Regions from separate parts of the Pseudoalteromonas sp. M8 genome, predicted to be linked through region 1. Evidence: predicted binding sites of a transcription regulator. Region 1 holds the regulator's gene; the other holds the start of a gene.
The links. Region 1 encodes sigma-54, which starts transcription at its own class of promoters, with help from an activator protein. Its sites were predicted from a motif close to GTTGGCACGNNNNTNGNNT; they were not measured.
Positions count from the first base shown of each region.

Region 2: GSF13_RS11560 (flagellar assembly protein T N-terminal domain-containing protein) is a predicted target of sigma-54. The motif match lies at 11,509-11,527, and genes of this name have one in related genera.

Region 1 covers NZ_CP047240.1:413,814-429,145, forward strand. Annotated here, with positions in the region: gene tldD (metalloprotease TldD) at 1-24, shown strand, start outside; gene yjgA (ribosome biogenesis factor YjgA) at 126-644, opposite strand; gene pmbA (metalloprotease PmbA) at 781-2,130, shown strand; gene mgtE (magnesium transporter) at 2,198-3,556, opposite strand; gene GSF13_RS06970 (HPr family phosphocarrier protein) at 3,906-4,175, opposite strand; gene rapZ (RNase adapter RapZ) at 4,176-5,042, opposite strand; gene ptsN (PTS IIA-like nitrogen regulatory protein PtsN) at 5,035-5,493, opposite strand; gene hpf (ribosome hibernation promoting factor) at 5,495-5,782, opposite strand; gene GSF13_RS06990 (RNA polymerase factor sigma-54) at 5,812-7,311, opposite strand; gene lptB (LPS export ABC transporter ATP-binding protein) at 7,358-8,083, opposite strand; gene lptA (lipopolysaccharide transport periplasmic protein LptA) at 8,083-8,625, opposite strand; gene lptC (LPS export ABC transporter periplasmic protein LptC) at 8,615-9,169, opposite strand; gene kdsC (3-deoxy-manno-octulosonate-8-phosphatase KdsC) at 9,166-9,717, opposite strand; gene GSF13_RS07015 (KpsF/GutQ family sugar-phosphate isomerase) at 9,717-10,688, opposite strand; gene GSF13_RS07020 (calcium/sodium antiporter) at 10,698-11,657, opposite strand; gene GSF13_RS07025 (ATP-binding cassette domain-containing protein) at 11,832-12,632, shown strand; gene mlaE (lipid asymmetry maintenance ABC transporter permease subunit MlaE) at 12,635-13,414, shown strand; gene mlaD (outer membrane lipid asymmetry maintenance protein MlaD) at 13,427-13,972, shown strand; gene GSF13_RS07040 (ABC transporter substrate-binding protein) at 13,975-14,661, shown strand; gene GSF13_RS07045 (STAS domain-containing protein) at 14,648-14,953, shown strand; gene GSF13_RS07050 (BolA family protein) at 14,959-15,216, shown strand; gene murA (UDP-N-acetylglucosamine 1-carboxyvinyltransferase) at 15,229-15,332, shown strand, end outside.
Region 2 covers NZ_CP047240.1:1,540,857-1,556,188, reverse strand. Annotated here, with positions in the region: gene flgJ (flagellar assembly peptidoglycan hydrolase FlgJ) at 1-472, opposite strand, end outside; gene GSF13_RS11630 (flagellar basal body P-ring protein FlgI) at 581-1,591, opposite strand; gene flgH (flagellar basal body L-ring protein FlgH) at 1,701-2,384, opposite strand; gene flgG (flagellar basal-body rod protein FlgG) at 2,401-3,189, opposite strand; gene GSF13_RS11615 (flagellar basal body rod protein FlgF) at 3,206-3,970, opposite strand; gene flgE (flagellar hook protein FlgE) at 4,094-5,494, opposite strand; partial or broken gene GSF13_RS11605 (flagellar hook assembly protein FlgD) at 5,536-6,218, opposite strand; gene flgC (flagellar basal body rod protein FlgC) at 6,236-6,667, opposite strand; gene flgB (flagellar basal body rod protein FlgB) at 6,670-7,080, opposite strand; gene GSF13_RS11590 (protein-glutamate O-methyltransferase CheR) at 7,361-8,194, opposite strand; gene GSF13_RS11585 (chemotaxis protein CheV) at 8,210-9,142, opposite strand; gene flgA (flagellar basal body P-ring formation chaperone FlgA) at 9,283-9,990, shown strand; gene flgM (flagellar biosynthesis anti-sigma factor FlgM) at 10,063-10,386, shown strand; gene GSF13_RS11570 (flagellar protein FlgN) at 10,379-10,807, shown strand; gene GSF13_RS11565 (LPP20 family lipoprotein) at 10,882-11,358, opposite strand; gene GSF13_RS11560 (flagellar assembly protein T N-terminal domain-containing protein) at 11,563-12,759, shown strand; tRNA gene GSF13_RS11555 (tRNA-Arg) at 12,868-12,942, opposite strand; gene GSF13_RS11550 (FlgO family outer membrane protein) at 13,276-13,917, opposite strand; gene GSF13_RS11545 (FlgO family outer membrane protein) at 13,928-14,581, opposite strand; gene GSF13_RS11540 (FlgO family outer membrane protein) at 14,596-15,150, opposite strand; gene GSF13_RS11535 (SPOR domain-containing protein) at 15,232-15,332, opposite strand, start outside.

The DNA.
Region 1 (15,332 bases):
ATTACTGTCGGTGGCACAGCGTAATACTACCTGCAAAAACAAACTTGAAAGGTAAACAGGCCCTAATCATAAGTAAAAAGGCGCATCAGCGCCTTTTTATGTTGTATCAGAGCCACAACACTGCGTTACGGCATAATCGCTTCTTTTAAATACTGGAACAGCTCTTTGTAGGCTTTGCCTGGCTTCTCAGCTTTTACTTCTTTACTTGCTTGGCGCGCCATCTGGCGCATTTTTTGACGCTCAAGTTCAGGATACTTATCCAATAGCTCATTAATCTTGCTATCTCCTTTGGCAATCACTTCATCGCGAATAAGCTCAATCTTATTCAGCAATACGTCTGCTTTATTGTTCTTATTTAGCATCAAATCCATCGCAGCCTGAATATCTTCGATATTTGGAGTACTACGCAATGTCTTGGCAATGTAGTTCATATGACGACGGTAAGCATCTGTTTTAGCACGGATCCTATCCGCAACAGTCATGGCCTCTTTAAGCTCGTCCGTTAGAGGTAACTTCTCACGCTGCTTCTTGCCAAGCCCTGCAATTTCGCAGCCTAGTTCATGCAACTCAAGCGCTTCGCGCTTAAGCTCGCTTTTTGAAACGTAAATAATCTCTTCTTCGGTCGTTTGCTCGTGTTTAGCCATCGGTCTTGTCTATACTAGTAAATATTAAAGTCTCTAACATTAGAGTATACCACAATTGATCACTACAATAGTTAGTAGCTGTGATAGCATATTAACTAATATGTTTTAGTTAGACGAGCGAGCGGATAAGGTATCTATGACTCAACCTCAACAACACCCTATATATAATCAAATTGATGATGTGAAAAATGCAGTTGCCGATGTGTTAGCGCATGCTAAAAAACTAGGTGCAACCTCGGCAGAAGCGGCGATGTCTAGCACCTCTGGTCTGTCTGTAAGTACACGAATGGGAGAGGTTGAAACCATTGAGTTTAATCAAGATGGTGGTCTTAGTATCAGCGTTTATGTGGGAAATCATAAAGGCTCAGCATCAACCGCGGATCTGAGTCCTGAAGCCCTGCGCTCAGTGGTTGAAAAAGCCGTAGATATTGCTCGATTTACCTCGGATGATCCCTGTAATGGTGTGGCGGATAAAGCCTTGCTAGAGATGTCTCCAGCAGATTTAGATCTTTTCCATCCTTGGCAAGTTTCTCCCGATGAAGCCATTGAGCAATGTATTGCTGCTGAAAAAGCTGCGTTAGCATTCGATCCTCGAATCGTGAATTCTGATGGCGCGAGCTTATCGAGCCACCAAGGGATCCGTGTATATGGCAATAGTCATGGCTTAATTGCAGGGTTCCCACGTACCAGACACAGCCTGAGCACCATGGTGATTGGTAAAGAGGGTGAGCAAATGCAACGGGACTCTGCATATGCGTTATCTCGCGTGCACACGGAGCTAAAATCCCCTGAAGAAGTCGGTTTAGAGGCGGCACAATCAACGCTTGCAAAATTAGGCAGTCGTAAGGTGTCAACGCGCAAAGTGCCTGTTATTTTTCGAGCGGATATTGCTAACAGCTTATTTGGGCACTTAGTGTCAGGTATTGGTGGCGGCGCGCTATATCGTAAGTCTAGCTTCTTGTTGGATTCTTTAGACACACAAATTTTTAATCACAGCGTTAACATTGAAGAGAAGCCACATTTATTAAGAGGGCTTGCTTCTAGTCCTTTCGATAGCGAAGGTGTAAAAACCATCGACCGTGAAATTATCACAGATGGCGTGCTCAATACTTACTTATTGGCAAGCTATGCTGCACGTAGAATGAATATGCAAGCGACAGGTCACGCAGGTGGGATCCATAACTGGTTAGTAAAGCCAACACACGACGATTTAACCAGCCTACTTGCGTCGATGGGCACTGGTTTGTTAGTCACTGAACTTATGGGGCAAGGTGTTAATACGGTAACTGGTGATTACTCTAGGGGGGCTGCTGGTTTTTGGGTCGAAAATGGAGAACTTCAATATCCTGTAAGTGAAATTACTATCGCTGGTAATTTAAAAGGTATGTTTATGGGGATTGAAGGCGTTGGCGCTGATATTGAATGCCGAGGCGCAGTACAAACCGGCTCTATACTACTCAATAATATGCAAATAGCGGGCGAATAACTCCCTCTCTCAGCTCAAGAAATGCTGGTTTTAACCAGCATTTCCCGCCGTTTCGACACTGTTACTGCTACACTAATAACCAAGTTGCGGTGCCAAGGAATGCAAAGATCCCTACGATATCAGTAACAGTTGTTAGTACCACACTACCAGCTAGCGCTGGATCGATATTCATTTTCTTTAACATAATTGGAATACTGGCACCCGCGATACCCGCTGCGACTAAGTTCATAAACATTGCGAAGGCAATTACAGCACCGAGTGTAAAATCCCACTGCCATATAGCAATAACTCCAGCGATCAAGACAGACCAAAGCACGCCGTTTAAGGCGCCGATCGCCAGCTCTTTACCCATTAAAAACTTTTGGTTAGTTTGGTTAATATGACCAAGGGCAATACCACGTATAACTAGGGTTAGCGTTTGGCTACCGGCAACGCCACCCATACTTGGTACTATGCCATTTAACACCGCGAGAATAGGTAAAATATCCAGGGTACCTTCGAAGAAGCTTGCGACAAACGCTGCCATCAAGGCGGTTAAAAGGTTAATCCCAAGCCAAATAGAGCGGCGCTGGCTACTTTTTAGAACTGGCGCAAAGGTGTCTTCTTCATCTTCAAGACCTGCCATACTTAACAAACTGTGCTCGGCATCTTCACGGATGACGTCAACAACGTCATCAATGGTGACACGACCAAGTAAATGGGCGTTATCGTCAACGACGGGAGCTGAGATCCAGTTATGACGCTCAAAAAGCTGCGCCACTTCAGACTCATCCATGGAGATAGGGATCGTTTCCTTATCTTCATCCATCAAATCTCGAACCATACTGTCAGGAGACTTAGTTAATAAGGTATTGACTGGTAAGGCACCCAAGAAACAGTTGTCTTTATCGACAACATATAGCTCATCTGTGCCGTCTGGCAATTCGCCTTTAAGGCGTAGATATCTAAATACAACTTCTAAGGTAACATCGGGTCGAATAGTGACCGTGTCGGTGCTCATTAGCGCACCGGCAGAGTGTTCCTTGTAGGACAAAGCTTGTGTCGCACGTTCTCTATCTTGGCTATCCATCGCACCGATAACGTCTTGGTAGACGGTATCAGGCAGGCTTCTTAGGACATCACCAAGGTCATCGTCGTCCATGTCTTCTGTAGCGGCGGCAATTAGCTCCGGCTCCATCTGGGCGATGATCCCAAGTCTTACGTCCTCTGACAGTTCCTCTAAGACATCCCCTTGGATATCTGGGTCAACAAGCTGCCACAGCATAGAGCGAACTTTATGAGGGGATGATTCTAAAAGCAGTGCAGTGTCACAAGGTGCTGTTTCTGCGAGCATACGCCTAACTTGAACAAACTGACCACTGTTTAAGGCGTTAGTTACCTTTTGGAGTTGTTCCAGTGTGTAGTCTTGTTCAAATACTTCAGGCATAGGCATCCTTTTTGATATTAATGGTGGCTAACGTGATTAAGTTAACCCTATTCATTTATTTTATCGCAGAAATCAATTTCTTAATTTGAATTTTATTCGTGTTGTTTCTGCTGGTGGGTTGCTATCGTTAATACACGTTAAAGGTGTACGCAACGATAAAGTAGGATTTTCCGGCAACTCGCTTTACTGCACGAAAGAAACCTAAATTGGTATTACAGTGTAACTCAGTTTATTAGGAACTACCAAGGTTTACGCTTAATTATGAGAGACTTATTAGACCACTTTGGTTACGGAGGAGGGGGAGATTAGCAGGGAGTAAATGAATCAGGCCTTATTGTTTTACTGACGATTACTCGGATTCATTAAACTTATTTTCTATCAGTCCGCCAATGGCGTCTAGTGCATACTGAGCATCAGGACCTTCACAAACCACTCGGACTTCTTTCCCTTGGCTGCTTTCAAGTAACAACAGCGCTAGTACGCTGTCAGCAGCAGCACTTTTGTCTCCTTGATATAAGGTCACTTCGGCATCAAATTGGGTTGCTAATTGCGCAAGAACCGTCGCTGCTCGAGCGTGCAGGCCGAGTTTGTTTTGGATTAAAAACGTATCTTCTAACATTTAACCCTCTTGCTCTCGGTGACGAATTTTGACGTTGGGATGGGTTTTAGCAAAACGTTCACCAATGGTTTGCGCTAAGTATACCGAGCGATGTTGCCCACCTGTACATCCTATTGCGATCGTTAGATAACTGCGATTGTTACGCTCTAAGTGTGGTAACCAAGTTTGTACGAAGGTTTGGATCTGCCAAGTAAACTTTTGCACGATGCTGTGACTCGACAAATAGTCTTTGACTGGCTGATCTAAGCCAGTTAGCGGCTTAAGCTCAGGCTCCCAATGTGGGTTGGGTAAAAAGCGCGCATCAAAAACGTAATCCGCTTGTTTTGGGATGCCGTGTTTAAAGCCGAAAGATTCAAAGGTAATAATGAGTTGTTTGTCTTTTTTACCTAAGATTTTTTCGCGGATATCTTCTGCAAGTTGATGAACGCTCAGGCCTGTAGTATCAATGAGAAAATCGGCGCGAGTGATCAGCACGTCTAACAATTCCCGTTCTTTCTTTATCGCAACATCTAATGGAAGATTATGCAGTGAAAGAGGGTGCAAACGTCGTGTTTCTGAGAAGCGCTTTATCAGGGTTTGATCGTCACTGTCTAAATAAAACAGGGTAGGTTTGGCAAAGCCTGGTAAGTATTCAAGAATGTCATTAAACTCGTCCTGTTCTTTAGGTAAGTTTCTAACATCAATACTGACTGCAATTTTATTATAATTGTCCGAAACACTGCGGACTAAAGACGGTAGCAAATTGACTGGAATGTTATCCACACAATAGTAGCCTAAGTCTTCCAATACTCGAAGCGCTACAGATTTACCAGAGCCTGAGCGGCCACTGATAATGATAAGCTCGAGTCCTTTTTCTTCATCACTCATCAAGTTCACCTTGGATCACTGCATATAACTCATCATCACTTTTTGCTTGCCTAAGCATTTTGCAAAAAGACTTGTCTTTGAGTGTATCAGCAATCGCCGCTAAGGTCTTCAGGTGTTGTTGATTATCACCTTCAGGTACGATGAACGCGACAAAAATATCGACAGGCTGCTTATCTATGGCTTCAAACTGGATCCCTTGCTCGCTGACAAGCACCATTGCAAGGATTTTATCCAAACCTTCAAGTCGACCATGGGGAATGGCAATGCCTTTACCGATCCCTGTGCTGCCTAATTTCTCTCGCGCCATTAAGGCGTCCAAGATAGCATGCTGACTGGTATTTGGAATTTGGCTATGAGCCAGTTCGCTGATGTATTCTAAAATACGTTTTTTGCTATTAAAAAGGACCGCAGCTTTACTGCAGTCCTTGTTCACTAATTCACTTAATTTCATCTTAGTGTCGAGTGAGCTTCTCTTTGTGTTTAATAACTTGACGATCTAGCTTGTCGATAAGGCCATCAATTGCGGCATACATATCTTGATGCTCTGTTGATGCAAATAGCTCGCCGCCGTTTACGTGTAATGTTGCTTCTGCTTTTTGTACTAGTTTCTCGACATCAAGGATCACATGCACATTATTGATATGATCAAAGTGCCTTTCTAGCTTCGCAAACTTGTTGGTGACATAGTCTCTTAATGAGTCAGTAATTTCTACATGGCGACCAGTTAGATTTAGTTGCATAAGCATTTTTCCTTCTTGGGTTTTACGTCTTATATCAAGCTTTTACGCTGATTTGACGGTGGAATGGCTAGGGATTCACGATATTTTGCAATCGTACGTCTCGCTACCTTAATTCCTTGCTCAGCTAAGATATCTGCAATTTTGCTGTCACTCAATGGCTTCGCGGTATTCTCTGCAGCTATCAGCTTTTTGATAAGTGCTCTAATTGCTGTAGAAGAGCACTCACCTCCATTTTCCGTACTTACATGGCTAGAGAAGAAATACTTCAGCTCAAATATTCCCCGAGGTGTATGCATGTATTTTTGTGTTGTCACACGGGAAATTGTGGACTCATGCATCTCAACCATTTCAGCAACATCATTTAGCACCATAGGGCGCATTGCTTCGGGGCCATGTTCAAAGAATGCCTGTTGTTGTTGCACAATGCAATTGGTAACTTTTAATAAAGTATCATTTCGGCTTTCTAAGCTTTTAATAAACCACTTTGCTTCTTGTAAATGTGAGCGAATAAACTGACTATCCGTACTGGATTTCGCCGTTCTAGACATCGCAGCGTAATGGTCATTTACTCTTATTTTAGGCATAGCATCAGGATTTAGCTCTACGACCCAACGACCTTTTACTTTTTTCACCGATACGTCAGGGATCACATATTCAGGCTCTTCATGAATAATGCTTGCCGCAGGCTTTGGGTTAAGGCTATGTATTAACGTCATGACCTCTTTGAGATCGGCTTCTTTAAGGCGCGTTTTCTTAGCCAAAGTTCGATAGTCACGGCTGGCAAGCAAGTCGATATGCTCTGTCAGGATCATTTTTGTTTCGGCAATCCATGGGGTATCTGGGGCGAATTGGTTGAGCTGAATGCATAAGCATTCTTGTAAACTACGCGCTGCGATACCGACAGGGTCAAAAAGCTGAATGCGTTTGAGTACGGCTTCGACTTCATCTAGCTCAATAGGCTCTTCGCTATTCTCGTCATTAATGCTTTCTAAAATGTCTTCGCAAGACAGTGTTAGAATGCCTGACAGGTCGACCGCTTCAATAATCGCAATCGCAATAGCTCTATCTGTTGGACTAAATGGTGTCAGTTCGAGTTGCCACATGAGATAATCGTGGAGAGATTCAGAGGTTTCCCCTTGATAAACATTATCGTCATCGGGAAGTGGACCTGAGCTTGCAGCAGGCGCTGCACTCATATACTCGTCCCAAGTGACATCCATGGCAAGGTCATCGCTCACAGTGTCTTTGCTCATGGCGGTATCTGAGTCTATCTCATAGTCACTAACCTGCGTTTCATCGGCTGAATCTTGATTGTCGTCAGCACGGCTCTTTTCTTGGCTGTGTTGGTCAGCGTTTTCGCCGTCAGTATTATCACCTTCTTCCACTTCCAACAATGGATTGCTGTCTAATGCTTCTTGTATTTCTTGTTGCAGATCCAATGTACTAAGCTGCAGCAAGCGAATGGCTTGTTGCAGTTGCGGAGTCATTGTAAGTTGCTGCCCCATGCGCAGCTGTAATGATTGCCTCATGTATCTCTAACAATCCTTTTTAACAGTTATTAATACTACGTCTTAACTATAGCTTGAATTGTTCGCCTAGGTAGACATCTCTTACGGTTTGATCTGCCAAAACATGTTCTGGCGTGCCTGCAGCGATTAACTCACCATGTGAAACGATGTAGGCCTTTTCACATACGTCCAGTGTTTCTCTAACGTTATGATCGGTGATAAGCACACCGATACCACGGTTTTTTAGGTGCTCTATGATTGTCTTTATATCTAACACCGAAATAGGATCAACACCAGCAAAAGGTTCATCTAACAGGATAAACTTAGGGTTTGCGGCTAAAGCGCGAGCAATTTCGACTCGTCTTCTTTCGCCTCCCGACAATGCCATGCCCTGTGAGTCGCGAATGTGTTGAATATTAAACTCATCCAGTAACTCGTTTAGTTCAGCTTCTCTTTCAACTTTAGATAAGTCTTTTCGAGTTTCTAAAATCGCCATCAAATTTTGATAGACCGTGAGTTTTCTAAAGATTGAAGACTCTTGCGGTAGATAGCCAATACCAAGTCGTGCACGGCTGTGCATCGGTAACAAAGTGATATCTTCGTCATCAATCTGAATATAGCCTTTGTCGCTTGGTACTAACCCTACAATCATGTAGAACGTAGTGGTTTTACCTGCACCATTTGGTCCTAATAAGCCTACAATACTGCCAGCCTGAACACTTAAACCAACATTTTTGACGACCTGACGACCTTTATAACTCTTTGCTAGACCAGTTGCTTTGAGCTCGCTCATTAATTGTTACCTTCTTCCTGCGCTTTTTTCTCTTTAGCGTCTTTTTTGTCATCAACAGGAACAAGGATGGTTCTTACTCGAGAGTCTTCTTGGTCTGAGCGCTCAGCGCTGATCAATTGCTTTTCAATGTCATAGGTGATGACTTGAGCATTGATTTTTTGCCCAGTTTGATTGATTTCAGCATCACCAGAAATCACTAGGGTTCCCTTCGCTACGTCGTAACGGATTTCATTTGCTTTGGCTTCTAGCAAGTTGCCATCGGGTTGACGTTCGCTAAAAGTGGCAGGGCTGCCAGTTGCCACAAGCAGTTGCTTGTTAATGCCAAGTTCCGCGCGACGGTGGACCTCTAGGCGATCGGCATTTATCTTTCTGTTGCCATGAATAATAACAACATTCTGTTCAAAAATACCGATGTTGCTTTGCAGTTGAGCTTGCTGACGGCCAGCATCAATAATGACTTCATTTTGTTCTGCAGCAATTGCTAGAGTAGAACTTGCAAGCAAGCCGATGAAAACTAGTTTGTTAATGATTTTACTGGTCATAATAAATTGTCTTTGTGTGGTTGATGAGTTCGATCACTTGCTTTTGTAGATCCGCATGCAGTCCTTTACCTGTGATCCTAAGACTAGGACCGTTGATAACGACAGGGTGTTCCGACTTCATCAATTTTTGCTTAATTTCAACTCTTACATTATCGGCATTGATATCCGTGATCATGGCGTTAGGCGTTAAATTCTTTGCCAACACATTGCCCTCTAATATCAAGGTGTTGTTTTCGTATAGGGTTGCTTCTAATGCGCTTATTTGCCAATTCTGTTCACCGTTATATAAGGTGAAAATGGGCTTTTCAAAGTGACTAAAGCCAAGATCTTGATACAACTCCATCTTATCAGCAGTTACCTGATAGTTTAATAAGCCATTTTCACTATAGGTCGTTTGCTGAAGCGTGGTTGCAACATAATCGGGTTTAGCTAACGGTTCATCTTCTTTTGCTGGATCCGCCTCTGATGGATTAAACATGGGCGACCACATCCATACCATTAAAGAAGCGAAAACAATGAGTAAGATGACACGCAATACGGTCATGTACTTGATCCTTTGGAAGTCAATAAGTGATTTTGGCTGAGCATTAGAAGATCAGTTAGTTCTCTCACGGCACCAAAGCCACCTGGCATCAAGGTCGTGTAATGGGCGATATGTTTAACAAGAGGATGTGCATCATTGACGGCAACGGCAAAACCAACTCGTTCCATTACGGGTAGATCTGGGCCATCATCACCAATATATGCAATTTCGTCATCATTAAGGTTGAGCTTAGTCTTCAGTTCATCATATGCCACTAACTTGTTTTCTTGACCTTGGTAAATATAAGTTACATTTAAACTAGTCATGCGTTGCTGAACTATTTGTGAATGTCTACCTGTGATAACGGCGACTTCGATACCACTATCAATCAAGGCCTTAATACCAAACCCGTCTTTGGTATTAAATGCTTTCAGTTCTTCACCATTGTTACCAAGGTATATACGGCCATCTGAGAATACGCCATCAATATCGCAAATTAATAATTTGATTTGTTTTGCTTTTTCCCAAGCTTCAGTTGAAATCGTCTGATATAAATCTTCAAATTGCATTACAGCACCCCCGCTCTAAGTAAATCTTGCGTATTCAAGGCGCCAACTGGAATGTTGTTTTCGTTCACCACAATCAAGCCGTTAATCCGTTTGGTTTCCATAATATTGAGTACCTCAGCTGCGAGCATATCGGCGCGTGCCGTCGTACTTTTAGCCGTCATCACTTGCGTGATTGGGGTGGTGTGAATATCGACCTTTTGTTCGATAATACGGCGCAAGTCACCATCGGTAAAAATACCTTGCAATTGCGAGCTTTCATCTACGATTGCCGTCATACCTAAACTTTTAGCGGACATTTCAAATAAAGCTTCTTTAACTGTGCAATGACTATTGACCATAGGGATAGCATTCCCTTGATGCATGACATCAGCAACGGTTAGCAGTAGACGTCTTCCCAAACTACCACCAGGGTGGGAAAGTGCAAAATCATCAGCCGTAAAGCCTCTGGCTTCAAGTAGCGCAACCGCGAGCGCATCACCCATCACTAGCGTAGCTGTGGTGCTTGCCGTGGGTGCAAGTCCTAATGGGCAGGCTTCTTTTGATACTTTAACACAAAGGTGAACCGTCGCATTACGAGCCATCGTAGAGCTTGGGTTGCCTGTCATGGAAATAACGGGGGCCCCTAAGCGCTTAATTACAGGTAGGATTGAGATCACCTCTTGGGTTTCCCCTGAGTTGGAGATCATCAGTACCACATCATCTTTGGTGATCATACCTAAGTCGCCGTGACTTGCTTCACCTGGATGAACAAAAAATGCGGGGCTGCCAGTACTTGCGAGTGTCGCTGCGATTTTGTTACCGATGTGGCCGGACTTACCCATGCCAATCACGATGATGCGACCTTGACAGCCAAACATAATTTCACAGGCTTTTACAAATTGCTGATCAACAAACTGTTGCACTTCTTCTATTGCTGCAAGTTCGGTAGCAAAAACTTGATTTGCAGAATCAATAAATGGGTTCGTTGTCACAAGGCTTCCTTAAATGATGTAGTAAATATAACCGACGAAGCTTGCGACAAGTATGCCACCTTCCAAGCGGTTGATGCGGCGCTGACCTGTTAAGCTGAGGCTCATTAGGATAAGCAGCAGTGTCGCGCCAAGCATAATAAATATATCACGTGACGCAATATTGGCGTCGAGGACGGATGGGTTAATGATCCCAGCAATGGATAGCACGGCCAATATATTAAAGATGTTCGAACCAATAATATTGCCAAGCGCTAGATCGTCCTCCTTCTTTAGTACACCAGCAACACAAGCAGCAAGCTCGGGTAAACTAGTACCAACGGCGATAATGGTTAATCCTATTAGCAGGTCACTCATGCCAAAATATTTGGCGATATCAACCGCAGCGCCAACGAGATAGTCCGCGCTAATAGGCAGTAAAATCATACCCACGATTAACCAGAAAACAGCTTTTTGAGTTGGAATATTATTTGGCACTTCTTCACAGGCTTCACTGACAAATGGGTCATCATTATCTCCACCACCACGCTTGGTGATAATGATAAGTGCAAGAAGAAAAGCGGCGAAACCGACTAATAACAAAACACCTTCTACGAAACTAAAGTGGTTATCACTAACGATATACCAAGCTGCCAATGAAACGACGACTAACAGCGGCATTTCGCGGCGCAAAATACCAGAGCCAACGGAGAGTGGCCTTAATAACGCGGTGAGACCCAAAACGAGTAAGATATTGGCGATGTTAGAACCTATGGCATTGCCCACGGCGGTGTCTGTTTTATCTGCAAGAGCGGCTTGCGCAGCAACCATCATTTCTGGTGCTGAAGAACCCATGGCCACGATAGTTAAACCAACAATTAATGTTGGTACACCAAAGTTTCGTGCAAGAGCGGCCGCACCAAAAACAAAGCGGTCAGCACTCCAAACCAGTGCAATAAAGCCAAGAATGAGAATAACAAACGATAAAACCATGAACCTCTAGCCAATAGGATTAAAATTTCGATAGATACTACCAAAAGCGCTCTGGAAAGTATAAGCAAACCGTTACATTTCACTACTTACAAAATTTTACCAAAACGATTTTCCATCTTGTTTGAAAAAAAAGTATCATACTTGGATGAATATAGTCTGGATCTGGAGAGCGACTTGTCGCAGTCAATTGTAGAAATCAAGGATGTAACCTTCTCTCGGGGTGAAAGGATCATCTACAAAAACATGAGCTTTTCCGTACCAAAAGGCAAAATTACCGCAATAATGGGGCCGAGCGGCATTGGTAAAACCACCATGCTGCGTTTAATCGGTGGTCAGCTTAAGCCTGATAGCGGTGATATTCTTTTTGCTGGAAACAGTATCCCTAACATGTCACGAGCAGCTTTGTATCAAGCTCGAACGCGCATGAGTATGTTATTTCAAAGCGGTGCTTTGTTTACCGATATGAGCGTGTTTGACAATGTGGCATTTCCTCTACGCGAGCATACCGAGTTATCTGAAGAACTAATCCGTTTAGTGGTGCTAATGAAGCTTCAAGCGGTTGGTCTTCGTGGTGCAAAAGATTTAATGCCGGCAGAGCTCTCTGGCGGTATGGCAAGACGTGCGGCTTTAGCGCGTTCTATCGCACTTGATCCTGAATTAATTATGTACGATGAACCGTTTGCAGGTCAGGACCCAATCTCCATGGGTGTTCTAGTTCGCTTGATTAAGTCGCTTAATGAAGTGTTGGGATTATCGTCGCTGATAGTTACCCATGATGTCACCGAAGTACTGAGCATTGCTGACCACGTCGTTATTATTGCTGAACAAGGTGTGATTGGTACGGGAACCCCTGAACAGATGCTTGAACACGAATCGCCATTAGTGCAGCAGTTCTTACAAGGCCTTGCGGATGGTCCTGTGCCATTCCACTTTAAAGCGCCAGATTATCAGCAAGCGCTGTTGCAAGGAGAGTGAGTATGGTCGACTTTTTACAAAAACTAGGCCACAAAACCCTCAGCCGTTTTGCCGCACTTGGCCGTGCCACAACAATGCTTTTTGGGGCGCTATGTAGCTTACCTAATTTCCGAAAAGGCACGCCGCTGTTGATAAAGCAACTTTACATGGTTGGTCATCAATCATTGTTGATTATCATGGTGTCTGGTTTATTTATCGGCATGGTATTGGCATTACAAGGCTATACCGTGTTAGTTGGGTATGGCGCTGAAGATAGCCTTGGACCTTTGGTTGCTTTGAGTTTACTTAGAGAGCTGGGCCCTGTGGTAACCGCACTCTTATTTGCAGGACGTGCAGGCAGTGCGTTAACTGCAGAAATCGGTTTGATGAAGGCAACGGAGCAATTATCTAGTTTAGAAATGATGGCGATAGACCCGCTTAAGCGCGTGGTTGCCCCTCGTTTTTGGGCCGGTTTTATTAGTATGCCGTTACTCGCACTGATATTCTCTGCGATCGCTATTTTAGGCGCACACTTGGTGGGTGTTGATTGGTTAGGCGTAGATTCAGGTAGCTTCTGGTCAATTATGCAATCGCAAGTGTCGTTTCAACAAGACATCTTAAATGGTCTTATTAAGAGTTTCGTATTTGCACTATTAGTAACTTGGATCGCGCTATACAAAGGCTATGACTGTATTCCTACTTCAGAAGGAATAAGTAAAGCGACGACAGAGACGGTAGTACATTCTTCACTGGCTGTACTTGGCTTTGACTTTGTATTAACAGCGGTTATGTTCTCAAGTTAAAAGGTTTTAAAAATGAATACACGGAAAATAGAAATTTTAGTTGGGTTGTTCGTGGCATTGGGCATTGCTGCATTTGTTATGTTGGCGCTAAAGGTGGCTAACTCAGGTTTAAGCGGCAACGGTGAAACTTACACTTTGCATGCTAAGTTCGAAAATATAGGTTCGTTGAAAACTCGTGCCCCAATTAAGGTGGGTGGGGTTGTGATTGGCCGTGTTGATGGAATTCACATCCATCCACAAGAGTTCGTGCCAGTAGTTTCAATGAGTTTAGATAAAAACTACGAGTGTCAGTTTTCCGATACGTCGTCGGTTTCGATTTTGACGTCGGGCATTTTAGGTGAGCAGTATTTAGGTATTTCTCCGGTTATTGCTGCTGAATCTGCGAAGCAAAAATGTCTTGGTCAGGAAGTAACGAGTGAAGATAGCGTTGATCTTGAGTCTCTTTTTGGTGTGGAAACAAAAGCGCTAAAAGACGGTGACATGATCACAGATACAAAATCGGCACTGGTATTAGAAGAGCTAATTGGTCAGTTCCTATTTAATCAAGGGAGCGAGTAAATATGTTAAAAAACATCTATGCAAAATGTCTGACTTTGTTTGTAGCATTGATGGCTACCGCATTGGTTCAGGCGAAAGAAGTGGACTCAAGCGATCCTTATAAAATGGTAGAGCAAGTTGCGGCGCAAACTTTTCAGCGTGTTACGAAAGAGCAAAATATCATTGAAAAAGACAAAGAACACTTACGCGTTATCGTAGAAGAAGAGCTCTTGCCTTACATTGATTACAAATATGCTGCGTATCGTGTATTAGGTTCTTATATTCAAAAGGTTCGCAACATTGAAAGTAAAGAGGAGAAAGCTGCTGCTGTCGAGCATATTAGAGAGTTTATTGAGGTATTCAAAAATTACCTGGTAGCGACTTATGCTGGTGTATTTACTCAATATAAAGACCAAAAGGTAGAGTTTGGTGAGCATCGCCCATTTGAGAATGAAGGTGTGGTGGTTGTTAAGACCAAAATTGTAGAGCCTGGTAAGCCTGATATCAAAATTGATTTCAAAGTTAGACGCGGTCAAGACGGTGACTGGCGTGCTTTTGACATGATGGCGGAAGGCATTAGTTTACTAGATGCCAAACAATCGGAGCTACATGGTATTTTGCGTCAGCAAGGTATTGAGCATGTGATCCAACTGTTAGATAAGAAGAGCAAGCTTCCGGTGCAATTTAGAGGGGATGATGGTGACGCCTAATATTTCATTCACCGAAAGTAAAGGTGAAATCGTGTTAACTGGTGAGCTTACGAGAGCGAGTTTACCAAGCGCACTGAAACAGTCGACCATCGTTCAAGTGTTGAAAAATGCACAATCAACCGTCTATTTTAACCTTTCTGAGGTGACAAGGGTTGACACCGCGGGCTTAGCTTGGTTAATTCACTCTTTAGGTCAATTGAAACAGCGCGACATTCGTCTCGAGCTGAAAAATACGCCTGAGCAACTGCAAAATTTAATGGAGTTGGGACAGGTGACAACCCTATTTGAGTGAGTCTAATGGAAACAAATCAAGTCGAAACTTTATTGAGAGATACACTATCGCTTGACGAGATCATCGTCAAAGCTAATGGTAGTCACTACGAAGTCATTGCTGTTGGAACGTGTTTTGACGGATTAAGAAGGCTGAAAAGAGAACAGCTGATCTACGGCCCACTGATGGATACTATTAAAGACGGCACTATGCATGCTGTTAGTATTCGTGCATTCACACCTGATGAATGGCAAAAAGAGCGCAAATTTATTCTTCCACAATAACGGAGTGCCGCAATGGATCAGTTTGTTATCCAAGGTGGCACCACTTTAGCCGGTGAAGTCACTATTTCAGGGGCTAAAAACGCAGCCCTACCTATTTTATTCGCCGCTCTGCTTGG
Region 2 (15,332 bases), 1.1 Mb from region 1:
TTTGTTCATCGCTTGAGGCATCAGCCTTTACATTGACAACCTGCGGTTCGGGTTTATTCACACTCTCACTCGCTGTCGCCTGCTTTTTAAAGGAAATATCGCCGTCAGCTCTCATTACTGAGGCAGGCTTATACTTTTCAGAGTTAGGAGACAACTGCTGCACAATCAGATCTGCCAGTCCTAAGCTGCCTTGCTCAGATAAGTGCATCGAAAGTTGCTGATCATGCATTTCTTCAAAAAATTTGACACCACTAGAGTTAAATGGACTGTCTTTATCCTCTAGCGCCTCATTCGCTTTACGCATGCTTTGTAACAACATTTGCGTAAAGATAGACTCAAACTGTTGTGCCGCCTTCTTCAATGCCTGATCTGAGGCACCTTGATCGCCAGCACCTTTCAGCGCCTCTTTACGGATCGAATCAAGGTTTCCTAGGTCAAAAAAGCTTTGATTTTTCAATTGGTCGGTGTTCATACACTCAGCACTGTTTGACGTTAATAACTATACAAATATAAATGCAAAATCCGAGCCAAAAAAAAGCCCCACAATTGCGGGGCTAACTAGTTGATTAATAATGGAACATCAAATGACGACTAATTGACCATTTATCGCGCCTGCTTCTTTTAGCGCTTCAAGGATCGCCATTAAATCGCCAGGTGCTGCGCCAACCTGGTTAATTGCCCTAACCAAGTCATCAAGACTCACGCCTGGGTCAAACACAAACGCTCGAGAGTCATCCTGATTTACGTCGATAATGCTTTGCTGCGTCACTGTTGTTTCGCCATTCGCCAGCGCATTAGGTTGTGACACATTTTGCTGCTCAGCAATTGTTACGGTAAGGCCGCCATGAGTAATTGCCGCAGGCTGCAACTTGACATTTTTGCCGATAACGATAGTGCCAGTGCGCGAGTTAACGATGATCTTCGCAGCGGTATCCGCTGGTTTGAATTCAAGATTCTCTAGCGTAGATAAATACGCAACGCGCTGAGACGGATCTCTTGGTGCAATTACTCGAACTGAGGCTGCATCCATAGGTTTTGCACTATTTGGTCCAACAAGGCCATTGATAGTATCGGCCAAGCGTTTTGCAGTAGTAAAGTCTGGTCTATTCAAGTTAAAGGTAATGTAATCACCCTGAGTAAACGGACTTGGTACCGCTCGCTCCACTGTCGCGCCGTTTGCCACCCGACCAACAGTCGGCGTATTGATCACAACTCGACTCCCATCGGCACCATCAGCACCCAAACCACCAACAATCAAACTTCCTTGCGCAATTGCATATACGTTACCATCGACCCCTTTTAGAAAGGTCTGAAGTAAAGTACCGCCTCGTAAACTACCAGCACTACCAATAGATGAAACGGTAACGTCAATGGTTTGGCCGGGCTTAACAAAAGGTGGCAAGTCTGCGTGAACCGCAACAGCCGCAACATTTTTAATTTTTGGCTTTAAGCTTGCGGGCATCGTGATCCCAAAGCTATTCAACATCGCTTTAAAGCTTTGCTCGGTAAATCTGGTTTGCTCACCGGTACCAGGCAAGCCTACAACTAGGCCGTAGCCAACCAGTTGGTTTGAACGAACACCTTCAACCATACTGACGTCTTTAACTCGCTCAGCAGAAGCCAAAGAAGAAAAACCAACCAACGTAATGGCCGCACCGATAAGCAAAATATTCTTAAGCATATTGTTCATTTTCAGCACCTTAAAACGGCATCAGCGCGCTCATAAAGAAACTCGTTAACCAACCTGCACTTTGCACTTCTTGTTGGTCACCTTTACCTGAATATTGAATTCTGGCATTTGCCACTCGATTAGACTCAACAGTGTTATCTGCGGTCACATCCTGAGGTCTTACCAACCCTTCTAAGCGAATAAATTCCTCGCCAGTATTGAGGGTTAACCACTTTTCACCGCGGATCACTAAATTACCGTTAGGCAATACTCGGGTTACATTGACTGATATATTCCCGAATAAGCTATTTGACTGATTAGACTTCGAATCACCAGAGAAAGAAGAACTGGATTTAGCACCAAACTGTATCGCTTCCTTTCCGATATTGATGGCATTGCCACCAAGACCAATCACAGGGTCTAAGCTCGAATCACTGGATTTATCCAGCTCAGAATTTGCAGCTTTGGTCGCCTGAGTCGTTTCTCTGAGTACGATGGTAATAATATCGCCGACTCTTAACGCTTTTTTGTCAGCATAAAGATCATTGGAGAACTGCGTATTAAATAATGACCCTGTTGCCACCATTTGGGCTTGATTATCCTCGGGATAGATAGGCGCATAATACGGATCGTCACGCACCACATTTTTATTTTGTGTTGTACTACATCCAGATAATGCAGCGACCGTTACGATGGCTAAATATAATGCACGCATAATACCCCCTACCCAATTACAGCTGTTGATTAATGTAGCTCAGCATCTGATCTACCGTTGAAATCACTTTTGAGTTCATCTCATACACGCGTTGTGTCTCAATTAGATTTACAAGCTCTTCGGTCACATTAACGTTTGACGTTTCAAGTGCGCCTTGCACAATCTTACCTAGCCCTTCAACGCTTGGATTACCTTGTACTGGTGCACCACTTACCGCAGTTTCTGTGTACAAGTTTTGTCCAATCGGTTCAAGACCTGATGGATTAATAAAGTCACTGATCGTCAACTGTCCGATAACAACGTTTTCAGCTTGTCCTGCAACGCGCACCGATACTTCACCATCTTGAGAAATAGTAATTGACTGTGCATCGTCGGGTACGTTCATCTCAGGTAACACAGGAAAACCCGCACCTGAGGTAACAATTCGACCTTCTTCATCCGTCGTGAACTGACCGTTTCTTGAATACGCAGTTGTACCATCTGGCATCTGAATCTCAAAAAAGCCCGGGCCTTGGATCATCCAATCCAAAGAGTTTTCGGTACTTAACATATTACCTTGAGAAAAGTTCTTTTGGTTGGCGACTACTTTGGCACCTGCACCAAGCATCAAACCAGACGGTAATTCTGTATCTTGAGAGCTGCGGCCACCTGGCTGATTGATGTTTTGATATAATAAGTCTTCGAATATCGCCCGACTCTTTTTGTAGCCGACGGTACTGGCGTTCGCCAAGTTGTTCGAAATAACTGAAATATCAGTTTGCTGAGCATCTAAGCCTGTTTTACTTATCCACAATGCCGGATTCATGATCTCTACCTCACTCTTAAACTATGCGTAGGAGCGAAGTGTGTCGCTCATCTATTTCTTCAGCTGTTTTCATCAGCTTAATTTGCATTTCAAATTGTCTTTGATGGTTGATCATATCCACCATCTCATGAACGGGATTGACGTTGGACATCTCTAAGAAGCCACTCATCACTTTTGCGGTTGGTGATATTTCACAAAAGCCACAGATCCCATCTTCTAGCTTATCTTCTTTTGGTCTATAAAGGCCGTCATTGCCTTTTTGCAGCTTATTATTATCTGCTTCAATAATTTTCAGCCGATCAACCACTTCAAGAAAGTTAGCAGGAGCGCCTTGTGGACGCACTTGAATAGAGCCATCGTCACTAAACACCACTTTATCAACGGGGATAGGTAAGACAATAGGTCCACCTTCGCCAATAAGTTGACGCCCATGAGCTGTGACCAACGCACCGTCATTACGAATATTGAGCGTGCCGACTTTGGTGTAAGCTTCTTCACCCGAGGCATCAACAACACTGATCCATGATTTATCATCTACTGCAATATCTAGCTCACGGCCAGTTTCAACGATTGCGCCACCGGTCATATTCGTACCTGGACGTTCTTGCATAGCAAAAACCCGAGAGGGTAACCCTTCTCCGAATGCCTGCATTGAACGCGCTTGAGCAAAATCTGCTTTGAAGCCAGTCGTGTTGGCATTAGCAAGGTTATTCGCTTTGAGTGCCACACCGCGTAAGCTCTGCTTAGCGCCTGACATTGCGATATACACCATTTTATCCATGACGATGACCTATAAAATTCAAACTTAATCTAGTTAATGCAAACACAGTGCCAAAGTGATGAGATGTTTTTGACGGGCATAAAAAAGGCTGCCTTTGTAGCAGCCTTTGGAGGGCATAATATATTATCGGATCTGTAATATATTTTGTTGTAATGTTGAGTTAACCTCAAGCGCTCGAGAGTTCGCTTGGAAGTTACGCTGGGCACTGATAAGGTCAACTAACTCGTTTGTGAGGTTGACGTTCGATTGCTCTAACGCCGATGAACTAATACCACCAAGCGTACCTGTGTTTGGCTCGCCTGCTAGGGGCTCACCGGAAGATAGACTTTTCTTCCACTCAGTATTACCAATCGCTTGGAGGCCTTGAGAATTCGGGAAGCGTACGAGCGCGACTTGCCCTAGGAAAGTCGAGTCACCGTTAGTGTATGAAGCTACTACTTTGCCATCAGTACCAATATCAATACCAGCTAGTCGACCTACGGTTGCACCGTCTTGTTCCAGAGCTTTCACTTCAAATCGACCTGATGAATATTGTGTCGGTAACTTCTGAGCCGTGTTTGCTTCATCACGCCAGTTAACAACAATATCATTCGGGAAGGTTGCGCCGTTTTCTAACAAGTTTGACATACCGATAGTTGGGTCAACTGCATCTTGAGGTCCAGCAAGACTTAAGGGGTTAAATGTCGAGCCAGTATTGTTGTTAAAAACAAGCGGCGTAGCTGAAGGATCGGCAGCCGTCTGTGATGGAATACCGCTAGCATCGAAACGGAACACACTAACTGGCGTATAAGGAACAGGTGGTGTTGCTGCTGGATCAATTTGCTGCGCATTATGGTTAAAAGGTTTATCGTCCATTGTTGCGTAAGTTGACCATTCATTATCCGCCGTTTTTCTGAAGAATAGCTGCAGTGTATGTGATTCACCCAGTGAGTCATATACCGTAATTGCCGTTCTTGAGTTATACGATGCACTTTGCGTAGGATCGAATGCAATCGTAGGTGGCTGCGCCGTTGCATCTAGATTAAATGATGTATAAATTTGCGATGTTGCTCGAGGAGACCCTGATGCATCTGGAATTTGAATTGGCGATGTTGTGCTTAGACTCAAAGACGTTGTATCACCCGTTGATGGATCAACAGGGAAGCCTTGCAAGTAGTCACCTTTTGCATTCACGATAAAGTTGTCTTTATTTAATTTAAATGCACCAGCTCGAGAATACGTAAAATCCTGTGATTGAAGAGAATTTGACATGGCAAAATAGCCTTCGCCCTCAATCGCCAAGTCTAGCGAGTTCTGCGTGAACTTTAATGACCCTTGGTGAAACTGCTGCGCTACCATAGTAGTTTGTACACCATCACCATTTTTCGTTTTGCCAGAGCTAAAAACCGAAGACGCGTAAACATCAGCAAATTCTGCGCGAGATTCTTTAAAACCCGTCGTGTTCACGTTAGCAATGTTATTTGCTGTTACGTCCAAGTCTTTTTGCGCGGCGGCAATACCTGTCAGTGCTATATTGAAACTCATACTCTCACCTCTAAGTTCTTAAGGTTAATTCTTTAAAACTACTATGCTATTTCAGCAATATCAGTTAAGCGCACCGCGCCTTCTTTGGTATTAATGACGATGCCGTTAGCACCATTAACATTAACACTGTCAATATTTCTAAATGTGGCCGAAGGTAAAGTCTGATATTCACCTTCAATCATGCCTTCGGCTTTTATGGTGTATTCCCCAGGGGCATCATCTCGCCATCTTTATTCTTACCATCCCACTCAAAACGCACAGCGCCCACACTTTGCTCACCAAACTCAAGCGTCTTAACAATCGCTCCAGATTCGTCATAAATACCCACAGATAAATTCTGCACAGGCTCTTGGACAATCACCGAGCCCTTTGTAAGTGCATCATCACCATGTTCTAACGTCGTTGATTCGAGTAATGCTTTTTTACCAATCAGCGTTGATGCTTGAAGCGCTGAGTTAGAAGTCATTGATGCAGCTAACGAGTCAAAGTTCTCATTTAACTTTGAAATCCCCTCGGCCATGGTAAAACTTGTCATCTGCGCGATCATTTGATCGTTGTCCGCAGGCTTACTTGGATCTTGGAAAGAGAGCTGTTGAGTAAGCAGCGAGAAGAAATCTTCTTGCGATAGCTCATCTCTGGGCTTTTTCTCCTCGGCCTGTTTCTGCCTGTCCCAGTAGAGTGAATCTACACCCGTTGAAGAAGTGGCATTTACATTATTACTCATCAGCTGTTACTCCCAATTTAGCGCTGGCCTAGTTGCAATGTTTTACTAAGCATTTGCTTTGCAGCATCTGCAACTTGAACATTGGTTTGGTAAGAGCGAGAAGCAGAAATCATGTTTGCCATCTCCTCTACCACATTCACATTCGGTTTATAAATGTAGCCATTTGCGTCAGCACTTGGGTGGTTTGGGTTATATTCAACTTGAAGCGGCTTATCGCTCTCAACCACACCTAATACTTTTACTCCAACTGACGATCCCGCGACATTGCTCTGGGAAGCTGAAGCTTTGGAAAGTTCAGCGGCAAATACAGGGTGTCTAGCGCGATAAACATTATCTTGACTAGAACTCACTGAGTTTGCGTTCGAGATATTACTTGCGGTGGTATTTAGTCGCACATTCTGTGCACTCATCCCTGAACCCGCAATATCGAAAACGTTATATAAACTCATAATTATGCCCCTTGTCCGCCGAGTGCCTTCTTAAGGCCACTGAACTTACCACCAAGAAATTGCAAACTGGCTTGGTACTCTAATGCATTCTGTACATACAAATTTCGTTCCACTTGTATGTCTACTGAGTTACCATCACCTGTATCTGCTTGATTTGGCGAACGATATAGTTCAGATGAGTTACTCATTTTAGTACCACCACTGAGGTGTTTTGCATCTGTTCTAACCATATCATTGCCGCTTCTTTGCATTGTCTTTGCCGCTTTCAAAGCACTAGCAAAGTCGATATCTTTAGCTTTGTATCCTGGAGTGTCTGCGTTTGCGATATTGCTTGCTAGAATTTCAGCGCGTTGTGAGCGAAGCAGCATAGTATGCTGATGTATACCCAACGCTTTATCGAAACTAATTGCCATTATCTGACTCCAAAAAATTGACTCAGGTATGACAAAGCAATCTTTAGGCCAGTTTTAAGGTTAAATTTATCCCTTAAATTTCATACAATTAAACTATATTTTTGGAATAATTAAACTTAAATCAGTGTTGAGTCGGTAACGTAAATAAGAGCAAATATTCGAATAATTGCCAACTTGGCTGAAGCAATTTGAGGCTAAAAGGTAGGAGATAGTTATTAGAATTACGTTACAAATTGCAAATACTAGCTATAGCGACTATCCCTGCCGCTATATGTGAGTATTAAGTCTTTTTCTGATAGATAATCCCAGGATTACAACGGATCATATTAAAGTCGTCACTCAACCCCGCCATCGATTCCGACGCCCCTAAAAACAAATAGCCATTCGGGTTTAACGACTGAGCAAATTGCGAAATGATTTTGGCTTTCACTTCAGGTGAAAAATAGATCAGGACGTTACGGCAGAAAATAACATCAAACTTACCCATCAACGCGTAAGAATCTAGCAAGTTTAAATGTCTAAAGCTGACCATTTTACGGATAGGTTCAACTACCTTAGCCATTCCATTACCGCTATCCATAAAAAACTTCTTTCTGCGCTCAGGCGACAACCCTCTCGCCAACGCCAACGCGTCATATTCAGCATTCTTACACATATCAAGCATCGTGTTAGAAATGTCTGTACCAACGATCTGAACACCCATTTTCAGCGCGCCTGGGCTTTTACTCACATATTCACTCGCAGACATCGCAATTGAATATGGCTCTTGTCCTGATGAACTTGCCGCCGACCAAATCTTAACTGGACGTCTCAAGTCTTTAAACTCTGGTAAGATTTTCGATTTAATTAGCTCGAACGGATAAGTATCCCTAAACCAAAGTGTTTCATTCGTTGTCATCGCATCCACCACAGCGGCACGCAATTGCCGCTCATGGGGACTGAGTGTTTTAGCTACTAAAGACGATAGTGTTTCCACACCAAAGCGAGCCATCAGAGGAGCGAGTCGGCTTTTGACCAAGTACAATTTATTGTCACCCAGTACAATACCGCACTGTTGCTCCAAAAAGGTTCTAAATTGGTCGTACTCTTTTTGCTCTAAATGCTTATTTTCCAAGTGCTACCACCAGCTTTAATCACAATGAACCCATTTTTTAACCGCTGAAGCTAATTCATCTGGGTTAAACTTAGCAATAAAATCATCAGCGCCAACCTTCTCAATCATGGCCTGATTAAATACACCACTCAGTGAAGTATGGAGTATCACATGCAATGGCGCTAATTTTGGATCAGCTTTTATTTCAGCCGTTAGCGTATAACCATCCATTTCTGGCATTTCAACGTCAGAAATCAATAGCCCAACTCGCTCGGTGACATTATTTTGACAGTCCATTTCGGCAATTTCACGAAGCCTGATAAGTGCTTCTTTACCATTCTTTGCCAGCTCAGTCTGAACACCTAATGGCTCCAATGCACGTTTGACCTGATTACGAGCAACCGCAGAGTCATCAGCGATAAAGACAATACGTTCGCCTAAATCTTTTTGCATTTCACCATCAGAGACAATGTCAGCACTGACTTCCGTGTTGATCGGGCAAATTTCATTGAGGATCTTTTCTACGTCTAATATTTCAACTAGCTCGTTTTCAATTTCTGTAACCGCTGTCAAATAGGAATAACGGCCTGCCCCAGATGGCGGGGGCATTATTTTTTCCCAGTTCATATTCACAATGCGTTCTACCGCACTGACTAAAAAGCCTTGAACTGAACGGTTGTATTCCGCAATTACAATAAAACAATTGCGAATATCTTGAATAGGAGGCCCACCAACCGCAAGTGACATGTCAATTACGGATATTGTTTGGCCTCGAATATGAGCAACCCCTCGAATCAAAGGGTTTGACTTGGGCATGCTTGTCAATGCTGGACATTGAAGCACTTCTCGGACTTTGAAAACGTTAATGCCGAAGCGCTGTCGACCTTGAAGTCGAAAAAGTAATAGCTCGAGACGGTTTTGTCCAACCAGCTGTGTACGTTGGTTAACCGAGTCTAAAATACCTGCCATTTCAATCTCCTACTGTATAAACCGCTAATCGGAACGATCTTTGCTTCGACTCTGATATGGTTTACCACCCTTGATTAGGTGCAGTTATTAAAGCAGAATCTTTATACCTTGTTTCACCCCATAAGCATAGTCGAAACATCATGAGTTTGTTAAAAAAAACCCATTACATTCAGTTTTTTTGTTTGTTCGCTTATTTTATAGGCGTTGACTATGGTTATTGTCAGCAATATGACAACAAAACTTTAGAACAAAGCGCAATAGAATTTGTTGAACCAAATGTAGAGCAAGATCCCGACAGCCAGCTATCACTAACTGCTATACCACTTGATTCAAGAATTCCAGCAAGAGATTGTCAATCGCCGTTGCAATATAGTACAGCAATGACTCCGCCTTTTGACACTCAAGTGACAGTACAAATTAGATGCAACGATACCCTCAGCTGGACTCAATACGTCCACGTGCGTATCGATCACCTCTTCCCTATTTTAGTTAGCGCGACCATGTTAGAAAAAGGCCGTGTTATTCAGGATGACGATGTGAAAATAGAGTATCAGCCGAAACGTTTTCGTAGGGTTTCCTATATAGAAGATAAGTCGATACTAATAGGCAGTAGAAGCAAACGTAATATCAGAGAAGGTCAAGCCTTTACTCAGGCTCATATTTGTATGGTCTGCAAAGGCGATACTGTGACGATTATTGCTAAATCAGGTGGGCTTGTGATCAAAACTCAAGGAGAAGCGCAGCAAGATGGCAACCGTGGTGAACTTATTAATATTAAAAACGCTCGCTCTGGCAAAACCTTACGTGCTAGAGTAATAGAAGTGGAAACAGTAGAGGTGAATTTATAAAAAATTTGCTAAAGTAATACTATTAAACGCCGATAACAAGGCTGAGAGTATAATTTTATTGGGTCTACAATCATGGTTAATCAAGTTAACGGTCAGAATCAGTCTACATCCGTTGCTAATAATGTTAAGCAACAGAAGGCTGAATTGCAAAGAAATGATGCTAATAGTGCGTCAGTTAAATCACCAGCTACACCGAAAGCAGCTGCGGATTCAGTGAGCCTGACTCCACAAGCGCAACAGCTGAAAACGGTCAACGAAAAAGCGCAGCAGTCATCAGGCTTTGACGACAAGAAAGTCGAAGAACTGAAAAAAGCGATTGCAGAAGGCAAGTATCAAGTTGACGCGGAAAAACTAGCCAAAAACATAGCTGCATTTGAGTTCGAAATATATGGATGATTTGGTTCGGCTCTGCCACCACAAACTTTCAGAACAAATCTCGACGCTAGAAGCGATGACCCAGCTTCTGGCTCGTGAGCTTGACGAGCTCGCGTCTCGGCGTGGCGACAACTTAAAAGAAATCGCTCGTGAAAAGCTAACTCTCATTTCAAAACTGCAAAAGCTCGACAATGAATTGTCAAAAACTGAGTCTCACGTCTTTGAAAGCAGTGAAGTAGCCCCGCTCGTTGCTAAAGTGCGAGCACTACTCAGTGAGTGCCAAACCAAAAATGAAATCAATGCTAAAACGGCTCATCAGGCTAATGTAAGCACACGTGAACTAAAAGGGATCTTAATTGGCGCACCAACTTCGATTACATATGGTCAAGATGGCAGCGTGAAAAGTAGCGACAGTGAATTGGTACGTAACCTAAAGGCGTAGCCACGCCTGTCGTATTTTAGTATTGAAGAACAATCGAAGTGAAACGCATTAAGTAAGCGATATGTGATGAGTGCTTACTTAAAGCTATAAGATATCTTCTTAATTTTCTGCGGCTTGACTTGAGTAATATACAAATCATAAACGCGTTTCATATCAAGCTCTAACTCCGTCGCGTAAGTATCACCAACTGCGTAACTTTTCAGCACCTTAGCCCCACGAACAAGTCCATTTACTTGGCTCTTAAGACCGTCGTTTTGCGCAACCGCTCCTTTTACCGTAATAGTGGATGTCAAATTCTGGCCATACAGTTGCTCAGCCAATTCACGATACGCTTCTAATTTTGACACTTTAATGGCCATTAGCTGCTTCTCACCCGCAGTTTTACCCGGCTGAGCACTCAAAGGAGCGTACCCCACAGCCCGTAAAACAGGAAAAGTTTCCGGTTGCACTGTTTCATATTCAATATGCTTATCAACGAGGCTTGAACAGCCGCTGAGCCCTGCTAGCGAACAAACCATAACAACTGAACTGATAGAATTAGTGATACGCATTTCACCCCACTCCGCTACAATATATACCAATCAAAATTAAGCACTTCCCCAACATCTTGGTCTCGCAAGGGTTGTTGTGGTTTCATTGAGTATTGGCAAGAAATAAAATTAACTTTCATAATGTGTGATTATGCACGAACCTTGCCAAAATTTGGCACAGGTATTGCTGAGTTGAAGAGTAGTTTTTGATCTGGGCATTTAAACATGAAAAAGCAATTCGCGACCAGTCTATCACTGTTGTGTATCACCTTGGTTCATCCAGCTTATGCTGAATGGTTTGAAGTTACCGGCATGGCTGACGTTAAAAATGGCGACCATCAAAAAGCCAAAAGAAAGGCGGTAAATGACGCCATCACACAAGCTTTGCTGTTTTCTGGCGCTTCGGTGAGTAGTGTGCAAACCGTCACCGATGGTGTGCTCACCCAAGATCAACTTAAGATCCGCTCAAATGCTGAAATCCAAAGTGCCAACGTAATTGCTGAAGCAAAAGTTGGTGACTCATGGCAGGTGACATTACATATCGATATTACCCCACAGAGTGCTCAGTGCCCTACTAGTGCTTACGACAAACAGGTTGCAGTCACACAAAGTCAGTTAAAAAATAAACACCAAGCAACACTAGGTCAAATTTTTGACATAAATAAAGCGGTGAGCGAGCGCCTATACCAGACAATGTCTGAACAAAAGTTGAGCTTAGAACCTGTTCCCTATTTCGCACAGACCATAGACGTTAACCGCTTTTTCAGCCAGCGGTTTGATTATAATGAACAGCTAATCGAGACCATTACGGCAAATACGAACAGCCAATTTGTATTACTGAGTCAAATTACTGATATTGCTGGTGTCGATAAACTTAATAGCGACTTCGCATTTTGGCAAAGTGATAAATATTTAAGAAGCTTCAAGGTAGACTTTGCGCTGTTTGATGCACTTTCTCATGAAAGGGTGTGGCAAAAGCAATATGCCACTCAAGGCGTGTGGCCGTTTAAGAAAACCAAACTAATTGATGTGTACAGTGAGCGCTTTTGGCAGACAGATTATGCTGATGAGATCCAAACCACGCTGACACAAATCGCAACTGATTTAAACGCAGCGGTGGCCTGCTTACCAACCAACGGCAAAATCCTACATATCGATGATGAACAAGTCGTTATTAATTTGGGCCGCATGCATGGCTTAGAGAATGGCCAGATCCTTAACGTAGCGCATAGTAATCCGCTGACTAATGTCGATGGTAAAATATTTATGCATCAAATTAAAACCATTAATAAACTGCAAGTGATCCAGGTGAATGCGCAAAACGCCATTGCGGTAAATATCAGTAATCGCCCACTTCACAATGTGCAAATTAATGATTTGGTTGAAATTCAAATAGAAAATGAAAATGAGTTTGAACTGTAAGGTTAAGACTACCTATGACGCAGACAAGATTTTCGACGACTTTACACACTCTACATCATGCTTCCGCCGCCCATTTACTTTGGTAATTCCACGCAAAAGTGATACCAATGGCGTCCCCAGTAGGAATCGAACCTACATCTAAGCCTTAGGAGGGCCTTGTTTTATCCATTAAACTATGGGGACAATCTCTAAAGTCAGATAACGATCGCTTTTTTTGACCTTCACTAGCGGGATCTGCGGTACTTAATACCAATGAAAGTCGAGAATTGTTGATTCTCTGTTGTACTGCATCTCAGTGACTTCACTTTAGTATACTGATCTTAATGAACTTTTAAAGATTAATAGTCAATTTATTCGCGGTAATAAATGAGGTGGTTCAGTAGGTGAATACGCAGCAGTTAAGACCCACTACTGCGCTATCAGTTACTTCACTTGAGGTGTGAATAAGAAGTAGGATAGTTCTTCGTTTAATAAAACCTAAACGGTATTTTCTTCTAAAAACCGCTATTTGAAGTACTACCTTGCAGCGGTTGCCTGATCATCAAGGATAAAATACGGGATGGTCACCACCGTGCTTGCTATCACTAAGTTGGTGTTAAACTCTAACAATCTTGCATTTACCTCCACGCCTCGTGGACGGTAAACCATAGTGCCTGTGAGCAAATGGCTGGGAGATTGCGTGTTTTTCAAGCGGCTTGCTTTACGCGAAAAAGTCAAGTCGCCACTGGATGTCACTTCAATTTTCCCCAATGCTTTAAAGTCTAACGCTTGATAACCCAGCTTTTGCATTTGATGCATTAAGGACTCAGCCAATTGGTTTCCTAGCTGGTTTGTATCCCTTAATGATTCATTAAAGTTGACAAAACTGGCTACCGCTATCGACTCAGGCTTTTGCCCTAATACAGTATCTGACAGTTCCAACGCAATTTGATTGGCGTAGTTAGCAATTTCTTTGCGATGACGATAGCTAACGAAGCCAATATCTTGCAATACCGCGGCTTGTGAATCTTCATTACGCTCTTGCTCTTCCATCATGGCATATAATATTTCCATGTCGGATTGCTGCGTTTCTGTAGGTTCGGAAGCCATTTGTTTTGTCATTTCGCAGCCACCGAGTAATGCAAGTGTCGTCGCGAATAGCACTACATTTTTCATCATCGCCTCCGAATTAGTTCGCACGCTCTATACGAATGCCATCGTATGCCGCACCATCTTGTAGGGCGTTAACTACGTTTTGCGGTAAAAAGCCTTGAGCAGAACCCACGACACTTTTACTTCTAAGCCCAACCACTCTGGCATTAACCATAACCCCGCCCTGATGATTCACCAAAGTACCACCTAGCACATACAAAAAAGGATGGTCGTCAGATAGCTCTAAAAAGTCACGGCTAAAAATGAAATCGCCTTCAGGTGTCACCCGGATATAGTCTGTTGTTTTAAAGTCCACAACAGGGATCCCAAATGCATGAAGCTCATGGATAAAGCTTTCAGCCAACTGGTTACCCAGCAAGGAACCTTTATCAAATTCTTTATCTAAAAATACAAAGCTTGTCACTGCTACCGGCGTTTTCTCATTCACGTGTTTCAAGTTTGCAACCATGTCTTGCATAATAGACTGGACATAGTGAGTGACATTTTTACCAGCCATTTGCTGAGAAACAGTGAATTGTTTCATACCGTTTGGATTACTTTGATACATCGAAGATTTTTCAAAGCCATTACGCACGGGCTCAGCCTGAGCATTATCCACCGCAAAAAAGTTACTCTGAGCACAGCCAACCATCAATGAAAGCGGCAAAACCAAACTTAATACTTTTTTCATTACTTTCATCTCCACTAATATTGGCTTCGTATAATCTGACCGTCACGATTTGTGACACGCTCCGTACCCCACATAACAGCTTTTGGAATGCTGATTGATGCGGCTGAGACGGCTCGATTATGTAACGTATCGACCAGCCGCGCATTGACCAAATAGGTATCTCGACTTTCTACGATTGTCCCGACCACCACGAGGTCAATTTTCTGGCGCTGATTCAGCACATTCAATTCTCGACTTAACATACTATCGGCAGAACTTTGTAAAGATAAAGCGTTTCTGAGTCGATATTCCACGACATCTGCCCCCATTTGACTTAAATGGGTCATGAGGGATTCTTGCAAGGCCACGCTCAAGCCTGAACCTTGTCCAGCAACGGTATCATCCAGCTGATTAGCCTTAAAAAAACTCGTCACAGCAACCGTTGAATTCGGCTTGAACGGCCGTACATACTGCCCGAGTTCCGCGGCTAACTGAGCGCCAAATCCATCTAAGTCAGGTAAGATTTCTTGCTGCTGGGTCGCTTCTCTTTTGCCGACCTGTTGGCTGTTTGTACACCCTGCCAACAACATAATCACTATGAGTGCTAGATATTTCATTTCACCAAGCCCACGATAAACTTATTGGATAAAATGCAAAATACGCACCAAGTTTTAAAGTCGATGACTGGTGTAATGGCTAACCAAACAGCTTAAACCTGCACGCTTAAGTTGCTGGCAACCTTTGTATGCAGAGGCCTTATCTGCAAATGCAC